One region of the Fructobacillus sp. ESL1117 genome, then DNA from elsewhere that is predicted to be linked to it. Evidence: riboswitches for the same ligand, from Rfam matches in the RefSeq annotation. Region 1 holds a riboswitch; the other holds the start of a gene.

Evidence for each region. A riboswitch is a leader RNA that binds a small molecule or an ion and turns the genes downstream of it on or off. The one in region 1 is predicted to bind lysine.
Region 2: another riboswitch for lysine. It lies ahead of ACSYSH_RS04870 (amino acid permease); the one in region 1 lies ahead of alr (alanine racemase).

What each region holds. Positions count from the first base shown of each region.
Region 1 is NZ_CP196385.1:162,909-168,951, forward strand. It holds gene ACSYSH_RS00810 (exonuclease domain-containing protein) at 1-1,938, shown strand, start outside; lysine riboswitch at 2,048-2,200, shown strand; gene alr (alanine racemase) at 2,290-3,402, shown strand; gene lysA (diaminopimelate decarboxylase) at 3,462-4,763, shown strand; gene dapD (2,3,4,5-tetrahydropyridine-2,6-dicarboxylate N-acetyltransferase) at 4,870-5,580, shown strand; gene ACSYSH_RS00830 (N-acetyldiaminopimelate deacetylase) at 5,671-6,043, shown strand, end outside.
Region 2 is NZ_CP196385.1:1,056,578-1,062,620, forward strand. It holds gene ACSYSH_RS04865 (HTH domain-containing protein) at 759-1,349, shown strand; gene ACSYSH_RS04870 (amino acid permease) at 1,453-2,904, opposite strand; lysine riboswitch at 2,999-3,170, opposite strand; gene ACSYSH_RS04875 (hypothetical protein) at 3,190-3,810, opposite strand; gene trpS (tryptophan--tRNA ligase) at 3,942-4,958, opposite strand; gene ACSYSH_RS04885 (ketopantoate reductase family protein) at 5,089-6,043, shown strand, end outside.

The DNA.
Region 1 (6,043 bases):
GAGGCCACGGCGTATCTGATGCTCTCGCTTTGGCACAAGGCGCAGGGCCTACCTGACAAGACGAAGAAGGAACTTTTGAGTGTGGATTGGAACCTGTTGCGTCAAAGCCAGGATTTCTTGGCTATGGCCATGAAGGACCGGTCCTCGGCTCCGGAATTTTTAGCCGAACGCATAGAGAACTTGGGCCGCCAGTCCGGTCACCAAAAAGTTACCAACCGGAACAAACCGGCTGGTAACTTGCTTTATCCCAAGACGCTTTCTGATAAAGCTGCCGCTTTAGGGCCTAGTTTTGCGGTCGAAAAAGACCAGAGTCAGGTGATGGACCAGGTGCAGCGCTTTTTGCAGCAGCGGAAACGAGCGGTTTGGCAGTTAACAACACCACCAGAAGTTCGGAAAACGTTGTCGTATCTATTGCCACTCTTTTATCAAAATCGCCAACAAGCGACCTACCTACTGGCTCACGACATTACGCTCTTGAACCACCAGGAGACCATTTTAGCAGAATTGCAGGATCGGCTACCTGGAGCCAACTTGTCGATTGCAAAACTCTATGCGCCACGAGATTATCTGGACGAGAAAAAGTTTCAAAAAGTTTTGGAGGCGGCTAAAAAGCAAGGCGGTATCTTTTGGCAAGCACGAGTCCTCGTTTGGTTATCCGAAAGTGCCGACTTGGCCCTCGTGGACTTGCCAAAGGGTGTGCAAAATCAGCCTGGCTTAGCAGCCGTTCGTTCTGATGAAACTGGTCCGGCCTTTGTCAAAGCCTTTGACAAGGCGGCCCGTGCGAATGTTGTTCTTTTGACCTTTGCGGCATTTTTTGCCACTTCGGAAAATCTGGAAAGGGCAAGCCAGTACCAGGATCGGCCCGTAGCCATACTGGAAAAGCCAATTGCGCTTTTGACTGCTATTCAAGAGGGCTTTGGTCTGACGTTGCCCTTGAGCTTCTACCAAGACCAAGTAGCCCGCTTAGCTGATTTGGCTGCTAGTCTACCGAAGAAGACCCAGGGCCAGTGGAAAGTAGCCCTTCACAACTGGGAAGAGGCCAGCAACAAGATTGATGGCCAAGCGGAAGAAATTGGTCTGGTGAAAACCGGTAAGGCGGTCTTGAATCGCTTGTTGGACTTAGTTGATTTGGCAGCCGAAGCTAATTTTCACCACAAATTAACACAAGCTGATTTGACGGCTAAATTAGCCAAACTGTCTTGGTTATCGGCGCACCAGGAATATCTGGCCCATATTTCGTGGCATCTCCAAAAGGAACCGGCTGTTCAAAACTTGATTTTTGAAGTCAAGAACGACTTGCTTTACCAAAAATATTTCTTAAAGCAGGTCGACAAAGTCCTCGTTGTTTCGTCTTATTTACCGGATGATTTAGCAACGTTCCTCGCTCAGACGCCAGGAGCTCTCTTGCCTGAAAAAAGTGAATTCGAGGGGACGACGGATAACCAATTAACGACGGTGCTGACCACGAGCCGAAACGAAGACCAGCAAATTGGACAGCTGATTTTAGCCAAGGTTCAACACATAGTTCTGATTGTTGAGGATCATGCCGCTTTGAAGCATTGGTATTATAAGTTATCAGATCGGTATGGTGATGACTACGTTGTTTATGCTCAGGACCTTTCTTCTCCCCTCATTAAGGCCGTCCGGCAAAGCAGTCAAGAGGCCCGGTCGATTTTGATTGTCCTGCCAGAATATTTGTCGGCTATTTGGCAACAAAGCTTGCAAGTGCCGGCAGTGGCCGTGATTTCGCAGGCCCATCGCTGGGTTGATGTCACCACGCTCACCCCACTATTGATTGCCCTTCAAAAACAAGAAAAGTCCGTTTTACTTGCTTCTTTTAACCAGGACCAGGTTAAGGCGCTTTCGGATCGATTGGCAACTGTTAATAGTCGGTATAAACGGGTAAAGGCGAACTTTTATCAAAAAAATCTTTCATAAAACTAAGAAAAGACAGCCATTTTCGGCTGTCTTTTTTGTTAAAAAGATAATTTATTTTGTTAGGAGTGTTGACATGAGAAAAAATCTCATGTATATTAATGGCAACTTAATAAGTAATAGAGGTCGCAACCAACAAGAGTACCGAACAATGTTCGTGAAAGGGGCGGTTGCCGAAGCTGATGGGGTTAAAGCCATTTTGCTGGGCCAATAGTTAAGAGCTATTGGACTGTCGCTGCTAATGCAGCGGGGAGCTATTCAACTGTTTTTTTTGTGACTATTTTTAGACAATAATCCAAACGACAGGGATGAACCCCCGTTGTTTGGATTTTTTTATTGCCTAAGGAGGCTAACATGGTTGTCGCTAATCACCGTCCAAGTCGTTTATTGATTTCAAAGGCAGCGGTGGCCAAAAATTTGCAAGTCATGCGTGAAAGTAGTCACGCCAACTTTATTTTCATGACGGTGAAGGCCAATGCTTATGGCTTTGGTTTGTTAGAAATGAGTCAGGCTGCCGTTGAAGGCGGTGCCGATGGCCTTGCGGTGGCTGTGATGGATGAGGCAATTGCCTTACGTAAAGCCGGCTTTTGCCAACCAATCTTGGTTTTGGGCCTCACGTCTCCTGACTTTGCCCAACTAATGGCCGATTACCAAATTATTGCCACAGTTGCTGATCGTGAAACGTTGAAACGGGCCGAAGCAAATTTGCGTCTTGGCGGTCCTAAACTTCCGGTTAACTTGGCGGTTGATACGGGCATGGGACGGATTGGTTTTCGTGACCGGGAAGAATTGAGTGCAGCAATCGACGATGTACAAGATGCTGATTTCTTACTTTACCAGGGCATTATGACCCACTTTGCCACGGCTGATGCTGTTGACACAACATATTTTGAAGGTCAGTTGGCAACTTGGCACGAGCTCACTGATGGTCTGCCAATGCCACCGATGGTCCACTTGGCTAATTCGGCTGCAGCCTTATACCGGGTTGACCAGATGCCAATGGATGTCATTCGAGCAGGGACTTCGGTCTATGGTATCGAGCCCTCCGAAGGGGTGCTAAAGCCTGACAACTACCTAGAACCGGTCTTGACGCTTGAATCCGAGGTTGTGATGATTAAACAACTGCCGGCCGGTGCTTCCGTTTCCTATGGTGCTACTTATCAAACCACCAAGGATCAATGGATTGCAACTTTGCCAATCGGCTATGGTGATGGTCTACCCAGAGAAGCTGTTGGCTTTGAGGTTTTGGTTAATGGCCAAAAGGCGCCAATTGTTGGTAAGTTAGCCATGGACCAACTAATGATTGCTCTTGAAGAACCTGTCCCGGTTGGAACTAAGGTGACTTTTATTGGTAAAAATCGGGACCAGGAAAACACGCTGATTGCTTTTTCCCACTATTGTGAAATTGATCCATGGGAAATCACGATTGGCTTCCAAGACCGCTTAGCACGGTACCTGGTTGATTAAACCTCTAGGCTTCACCTAATAATATTTTGATTGAAAAAAGAAAAGAAGGAAAGATTCTTATGTCAAACCACTTGCAAGTAAATGACCAAGACCAGCTCATCATTGGTGGCGTGTTAGCCACTGATTTGGCCAAGGAATATCAAACGCCATTGTACGTTTATGACGTATTGACCATGCGTAAGCAGATGCGCGCCTTTAAGAAGGCCTTTGACCAAGCTGATCAAAAAGGAGCCGTTGCCTACGCTTCAAAAGCATTTGCTTGTCAGGCAATGTATCAGGTGGTTGCTGAAGAAGGTCTGCACCTAGACCTGGTTTCCGCCGGTGAAATTTTTACAGCGGTGGCTGCGGGTTTTCCGATGGACAATGTTTCCTATAACGGGAATAACAAGTCACTTTCTGACTTAACCTTTGCTGTTGAATCCGGAGTCGGCACGATTATTATTGATAATTTTTTGGAACTTGATCTTTTACATCAGGTAATGGCGGACCGAAAGGGACAGCAAAACGTCATCTTGCGTGTGGTTCCAGGAGTCTCAGCCCACACTCACGATTACATTCAAACCGGTCAAGTTGATTCTAAGTTTGGCTTTGATTTGGAATCCGGTCAAGCTAAGCGGGCATATGAATTGGCTGAAAATGATCAAAGCTTGCACCTCCTTGGTTTATCGGCTCATATTGGTTCTCAGATTTTTGAAGAAGACGGTTTTGAATTGGCCGGCCAGAAATTAGTTGACCTGTGTGCTTCTTGGGATTACCAACCAGAAGTATTGGACCTTGGTGGTGGCTTTGGAATCGCCTATACGGATGCTGATCAGCCACGTTTACCAGAAGAGCTCGTTTTGGCATTGCTGAACAGCGTTCAGGAACAAACGGCTCAAAAGGGCATGCGTCAACCAGATATTTGGATTGAACCGGGTCGATCAATTGCCGGACCGGCCGGTTACAGTTTGTACACCGTCGGTTCACGAAAGGATATCCCGGGTGTTCGGACTTACTTGGCTGTTGATGGGGGGATGGGTGATAACATTCGTCCGGCTCTTTACCAAGCCGACTACCAGGCAGTCTTGGCCAACAATGTTCACGGAAAGCCGGCAGAACATGTTCGCTTAGTTGGTAAGTATTGTGAGTCAGGCGATGTCTTGATTCAGGACCAGGAGTTGCCCGTCACTGAGCCAGGCGACTTGGTAGCTGTTTTGAATACAGGTGCTTATGGTTATTCCATGGCTTCTCGTTACAACCGCAATCCTGTACCGGCCGTGGTTTTTGTTGAAAACGGCCTTTCACAACTGGTAGTTAGGGGCGAAAGTCTAGCTGATTTAACCAGCCATGACCGGCCTTACCAATTACCTGGTAAGTGGTAAAAAAGCGTATGTAGGGCATGCTTAATTTTATTAACCCGCCTTGCTTGGCTGAAAGAAACAATGGGATTTAAATAAAAAGAAAATAACCGGAAAAGGAAAACAAAACATGACTGAAATGGACACAGCAGCGATTATTAACTATCTGGCAACTTCTCAAAAGAAGACACCGGCCAAGGTGACCTTAGCGGGTGATTTGACTCAAATTACATGGCCAAATGATGTACAAGCCTTTATTGGAGAGAAGACTGGCAGTGTCTTTGGTGATATGCAAGTTATCCAAACAATTTTGGACGACAACCAAGCAGCCATTACTGACTACCATGTTGAATTAATTGCCCGTAACTCCGGGGTGCCGCTGTTGAACACTCAACACTTGAATGCCCGGATTGAACCAGGAGCTTTGATTCGTGACCGAGTTCAAATTGATGACCAGGTTGTCGTCATGATGGGGGCAATAATTAATATTGGTGCCAAAATTGGTGCCGGCTCAATGATTGATATGGGCGCTGTCTTAGGTGGCCGAGCTGAAGTTGGCCGGAACTGCCACATTGGTGCCGGTGCCGTCTTAGCGGGTGTGATTGAACCTGCTTCAGCAGAACCTGTTCGTGTTGGTGATGGGGCTTTGATTGGTGCCAACGCAGTGGTCATTGAAGGGGTTCAAGTTGGTGCCGGAGCGGTTGTGGCCGCCGGTGCGATCGTGACAGAAGACGTGCCTGAAAAAACCGTTGTTGCCGGTGTACCGGCTAGGGTCATTAAGCAAATTGATGCTCAAACTGAGCAAAAGACGGCCTTGGTTGCTGCCTTACGCGATTTGTAAACAAGGGGGATGCTGCAAAGGTCTGGGAGCTGGCCGCGCGCCTTAGCCGATTAGAGAGATAGTTTCATGGTCCATGAAAGGGAGGCTTTGATGTCCGATTCAACCATTAATTTAGTGAAGGTTCGGCGTGACTTACACGCCATTCCAGAGTTGGCCTTGCACGAGGTGCAAACGCAACAATATTTGAAAAAAACAATTGCCACCTTTGCCAGTGACTTCTTAACAATCAAAGAGGTGCCGGAAGTTGAAACGGCCTTGCTAGTTCGCTTAGCAGGGACGCATCCGCAAAAAACAATCGGTTACCGGGCTGATATTGATGCCTTACCCATTAAGGAAGAAACGGGCTTACCCTTTGCTTCAAAGCATCCAGGTGTGATGCATGCCTGTGGCCACGATATTCATATGACGGTTGCACTGGGAATTTTGGCTTACTTTGCGAAAAATCAGCCGAAAGATAATCTCA
Region 2 (6,043 bases), 550 kb from region 1:
ATATTCTGCATGGATAATCCAATGATCAACTAAAGCCACTGTCAGCGTTCGAGTGATAGACCCCGTTCTGTTTGAAACCGGTGGACTATCATTACTTCACCAAGCTTGTTAAGGTTTTTACGAAACACCCGCTATACGAAAAGTGGCCGTTTCTGTCAATTAGCGTCAAGACCACCTTCTTTAAGGAACAGCCAGAATTGTTATTAAAAAAGTTAAATCAGCCTCAATCCGTATTTTCAATAAATCAAAAAAGATAAATATTGAAACTGATTGCTCGATAAGCTTGTCCCCAAGACAACAAAAAGAATAAGATTGGCCGCTCTCATCTTCGACCAATCTTATTCTTGAAAAATATTTTGTTGTGGACTTCCAAACCTATGTATACTTGCAGTTCACCAATTACTGACTTGCTAATCAACAAAGTTATGCACCTTAAAAGGACCAGGGAGTTTTATCGTTGCCCCAACCGGACCTTTCATCTCTCACCAATGCAGATTAAGTGAAACGACGCACGGACATCACGCGGACCGCTCTGTCTCTTGGCAAAGTCTCTCCTCTTTGCTCTAAAACAAAAGACATAGCAGTGTCACAACAGTTACATTTTACCGAGTTTTGTCCTCTTTTTTCAAGGGATTTTGGTTGTCAGGTGTTAACCTCACCCATCAAACTATGTTGAAAAAGACCATTTTGGTGGTCACTGAGATGGTATAATGTTCAATAATCCACAATATTAATTTTCACTTACCCGAAAGGACACCATGGAAAATCCCCAACCCGTGACAACCGAACGCATTTTTTACGCATACCTGAAGGTCGCCCGAGTCGCTGAGAGTACAAAAGATATTTCATTAGCCAAAATCGCTGAAGAATTAGGTGTCTCCAGACAAGCTATCTACAAAAATCATTTTCAAAATATTGAAGAACTAACGCAATCACTGCATTATTACGTTGATAATAAACCATACCAACAGTTAAAGTGTTTTGCCTTTCATGACAAAAACCGTTCTTTCAAAGAATTACTAAATTTTTTCGCTCAAAACGTTATCCCATCACTCTATGAAAAACATGAATTTCTCGGTGTTTTTTATTCAAAAGTCGCAGACCCAGCCTGGCGCCCCTACTTAAACCAACAGTACATCGACATGCTCATCCCCTACTTTGATGGTGCCAATGGTAACCAGCACGAGCTAACCTCAAAAACCCTTGCCGAGCTCACGATTAACCAAGTCATGGCTGCCATCAGCATCTGGCTTACTCAAGAAGAACCCGTTAAACCCGACATTTTTGCTAAACGTTTTATCTATCTTTTCTCAAATTCTATCCTTGATTTAGCCGAAATGAGCGACTAAGCCGTGAACTTTCACAAAAAGAGCTTCCACTTTAAAGTGGAAGCTCTTTTATTAATTAACAAACACAACTTACCCAAGCGAAGTCCGGCCGAATAACCGATTATTAATGTTCCGCCTTTGAGTCCAAATCAATTTCATCCAACGGAATCAACTTTGACTTCTTAACAATCTTATAGACAATATATGGAATCACGACAATTGGCACCGACAAATAAGTCATGCCAATCTTTTCCCAATCAAAGTGAATAAAGGAAGATGGATCTTGCAAAACAATCACCACGATTGACAAAACAATTGCTAAAACCGGACCAAATGGGAACCAGCGAGCCTTGTAAACCAACTTGTTCAAATCCTTACCCTGGCGAACATAAGCACGGCGGAAGCGCAAATGTGCTAAGGCAATGCCTAACCAAGCTATAAAACCTGACAAACCTGAGGCAGCAACCAACCAAGTGTAGGCTTCACTACCGCCCTTAATGTCTGACAAGAAAGCAAACATACCAACAAAAACCGTCAACAATAGGGATGCCCAAGGGACACCAAACTTTGACAACTTAGAAAATACCTTTGGTGCCTGGCCCTTCTTGGCCAAGGCATATAAAGTCCGGTTGGCAGCATAAGTAGCTGAATTAGCAGCTGAAATAATCGATGTCAAGATAACCGCATTCATCAATGAAGCTGCAAAGGCAATGCCAGCATTCTTAAAGACAATCGTAAATGGTGAAACTGTGATGTCATTGTTATTAGCAGCTGACAACAAATTGGGATCCTTGTAATAAACCAAAGCAGAAATCACAAAAATCGCTCCGATATAGAACAACAAGATTCGCCAAAAGACTGAGTTAATCGCCTTTGGTACTGATTTTGACGGGTCCTTTGCTTCACCGGCAGTAATTCCCACCATTTCCGTTCCCTGAAATGAAAAACCAGCAACTAAGAATACTGATAAGACCCCTTGGAAACCACCAACAAAACCATGGTTCCCAACAGACAGGTTATGCATCACATTTTGATTGGAGTGAATGACCCCAAAAATGGTCAAGACACCGACAGCCAAGAAGAAGACAATGGTCACAACCTTAATTGTTGATAACCAGAATTCTGTTTCACCAAAAGTCGAAACAGAAAAGAGATTAATCAAGAAAATCAACGCCAACACAATCGCTGAGAAAACCCAAGCCGGTACGTGGGGCAACCAAAACTGTGCAACCAAACCAACTGCTGAAACTTCCGCCGCAATGGTAATCGCCCAGTTAAACCAATAATTCCACCCGAGGGCAAAACCCATCGCTGGTTCAATAAAACGGTTTCCATATTCCGAAAACGAACCAGTAGTTGGCATATAGGTTGCCATTTCACCAAGGGAAGTCATCAGGAAGTAAACCATGACACCCATCACCAGGTAGGCAGTGATTGCCCCCATTGGCCCGGCTTGCGATACCGTTGCTCCAGAGGCCAAAAAGAGCCCCGTTCCAATTGATCCACCCAAGGCAATCATGGAGACATGACGTGTCTTCAATTCCTGCTGGATGGCATTTTGATCTTGTTCAGCCATTTGCATGACTCCTTCATATTAATTTCAAACAATAAAAAACCTGTTTTGTCACAAAACAAAACAGGCGGTAAATTCGTTCAATAATGATAGCAATGATTAGCAAAGCGCACCGTTAAAAACGACAGTCCGATGAATCTTCTTCACCGGCCCAAGGAGAATCTTTGGCCCAAAAATTTCCTTTCGGCAACAGCACCTTTCACCCTCATTCTTCGTCTTGGCCAGACTCCCCAGGGTTACTGATTTTCGTTGCGACCTCTTTGTTTGTTGTACTTACCTTAACACAACCTAAATATCACCGTCAACTGCAAAAATAGCTAACCAACTTTTAACGTGCTTTAAGTAAACTCTAGCAGCTAAACGGAAGTAGGTATAGGCCAATAAGAAAGCACCCAGCACCGTGGTAAAGGACAAATCACTGCCCACCATTTTATTACCAGCTAACACAATCCATGTCAACACAAAGACGGTTTGAATGGCTGTCTTGACCCAGTGAGCCACATGAAATCGACGAACCAGGATATTATCAAATTCAAAGAAAAACAAGGCCCACATTGCCAATGATAAATCAGGCATCGTTTGATCTAAGGTCAACCCATGATTCCAGGTCAAAAAGACCAGCGCCGACCAAATAATCATAGTGATAAAGAAAATCGTAGTCACGTTCAGCACCCACCAAGAGCCAATTTTAAAGCCCAAAGATCGAATAAAAAACGCCCAAAAAATATTGATTAACCAAATGAACCACAAGCTTCCCAACAAATTCGCAGGTCCTGCTAAAAATAAGAAATGACTAGCAATTTCTTGGGCAACAATGGCCAAAACAGTATCCATTAACTCCAAAAAACCACTATTGAAGCGCAGCATAATCGATAGAATAATAAAAAGTGCTAGAAAGCACTTTGACAAATATGGTCTCTTTTTTAATGGCGATATTAACACAAAACGGTCCTCTTCGATAACTAACATTCTTACCTAAAAGAGTTTACGTCATGTAATAAAAAAAAGCAAAGTGCAACCAACGCAATGAAGAATTATTTTTAATTAAAATAATTGATACCCATGGCTGTTCGAACCTCTTTCATGGTTTCTTCAGCCCTTTGGTTGGCTTTTTCTGAACCATCTTTCAACATGGCTAATACCTGATCCATATTTTGTGCGTACTCTAACCGACGTTCACGAATCGGTGCTAGTTCAGCTTCCATCACGTCTAATAGGTGCTTTTTGAGCTTCATATCACCTAAACCACCCGCTTGGTACTGTTCCTTTAGGTCTTGTACCCGACTTTGATCGTGGTCAAAAATATCTAAATAGGTAAAGACAACGTTTCCTTCAACATGTCCCGGATCCTCAACACGAATATGTGTTGGATCAGTATACATTGACTTGACCTTCTTAGCCAAGGTGTCTGGGTCATCAGAAAGGTAAATGCCATTATTCAAAGACTTCGACATCTTTGCATTTCCATCAATTCCTGGTAGGCGTCCTTGACCCTTTGGTGGAAAAACGCCTTCAGGCTCAACAAAGACATCTTTTTGATAAGCATTATTAAATGACCGCACTAATTCGCGCGTTTGTTCAATCATCGGTTTTTGATCATCACCAACCGGGACCTTTTTGGCCTTAAAAATCGTAATATCAGCAGCCTGGGAAACTGGATAGGTTAGGAAACCAGCGGGAATCCCTTCCCCGAAGCCCTTTTGCTGAATTTCGGTCTTGACTGTTGGATTACGCTCTAAACGTCCTAATGAAACCAAGTTCATAAAGTACATCGTTAATTCAGCTAAGCCTGGAATCTGGGACTGGACAAAAATGGTTGACTTCTTTGGGTCCAAGCCAACAGCCAAATAGTCCAAGGCAACTTCCGTCAATGATTGTCTGATTTTTTCAGGATTACGCGCATTATCCGTGAAGGCCTGGGTGTCGGCAATCATGATATAGGGGTCAAATTCCCCAGAATTTTGCATAGCCACTCGATTCTTCAATGATCCAATATAGTGACCGATATGTAGTTTTCCGGTTGGGCGATCACCAGTTAAGTAAATTTCTTTTTCCATGGCTTCTATTCTCTTTCTAGTTATTAACTCCTCTATTATAACGAAATCAAACTCGACTTGCAGGATTCTTGTTTTATTGTTATATTATGAGAAAAAGATTAGAATGTTTTCACACTAAGGGGGAATCAATATGAAATATGCTGTTGTGGGTGCAGGTGCGATGGGTCTTCGTTACGGTCTCTTATTGCAAGAAGAAGCAGGCCTCGACGTCGATTTTGTCGAGCCAACACAAGGTTCAGTCGACGTTATTAAAGCTCAAGGCGACGTAGTTTACCGATCGGTTAACCACGAAGACCGGACGCCAATTAAGGTGAATATCTATTCACCAGAAGAATACGAAAATACCCCAGATGTCTGGATTTTCTTTATGAAGCAAATGCAATTAGCAGATGCATTAAAGCGCTTGCAACCTAAGTTCCAAAAGGGGCAAACCGCTTTGGCTGCCATGAATGGCATGGGTCACATTGAAAAAATTCAAGAATACTTCGACGAAGAGCATATCATCGGTGGAACAGCTATGATTGCAACTATTTTGAACAACTTTGGCGATGTTGACTTTATTGGGGAAACAAGTTCTGTTTATGCAAACTTGACCCAAAAGCCATCCAAAGTCATGGATGAAGTGCAAAAAGATTTTCAAGCAGCCGGCTTGAACCCCTCTTATTCTGAAAACTTCATGGGAACATTGCTGACAAAGGTTACTTTCAACTCGGTAGAAAACTCAATCGCTACCATGTTCCAATCCCGGATGGGTCATTTGATCGAATACAAGGACTTCGTTTCAAAGATTGCTGCCCCACTTGTCGCAGAAGTTTATGCTGGTGCTAAGGCAGCCGGCATCGAATTGATTGAAACAGAACAGGAGATGTTGGAACAGGTCGATTACGTTTCCCGCGTTGGTAACCCACTCCACTTCCCTTCTATGTATCAAGACTTTGTGAAGGGACGTCCAACGGAAGTTGACTACATCAACGGCTACTTGGCTGATTTGGCCGAAAAGAACGGCGTACCAGCTCCTAACCAACGTTTGATTACCAACTTGGTCCATCTTGCCGAAGCAATGCGTGAATTTAACCCACCAGTTA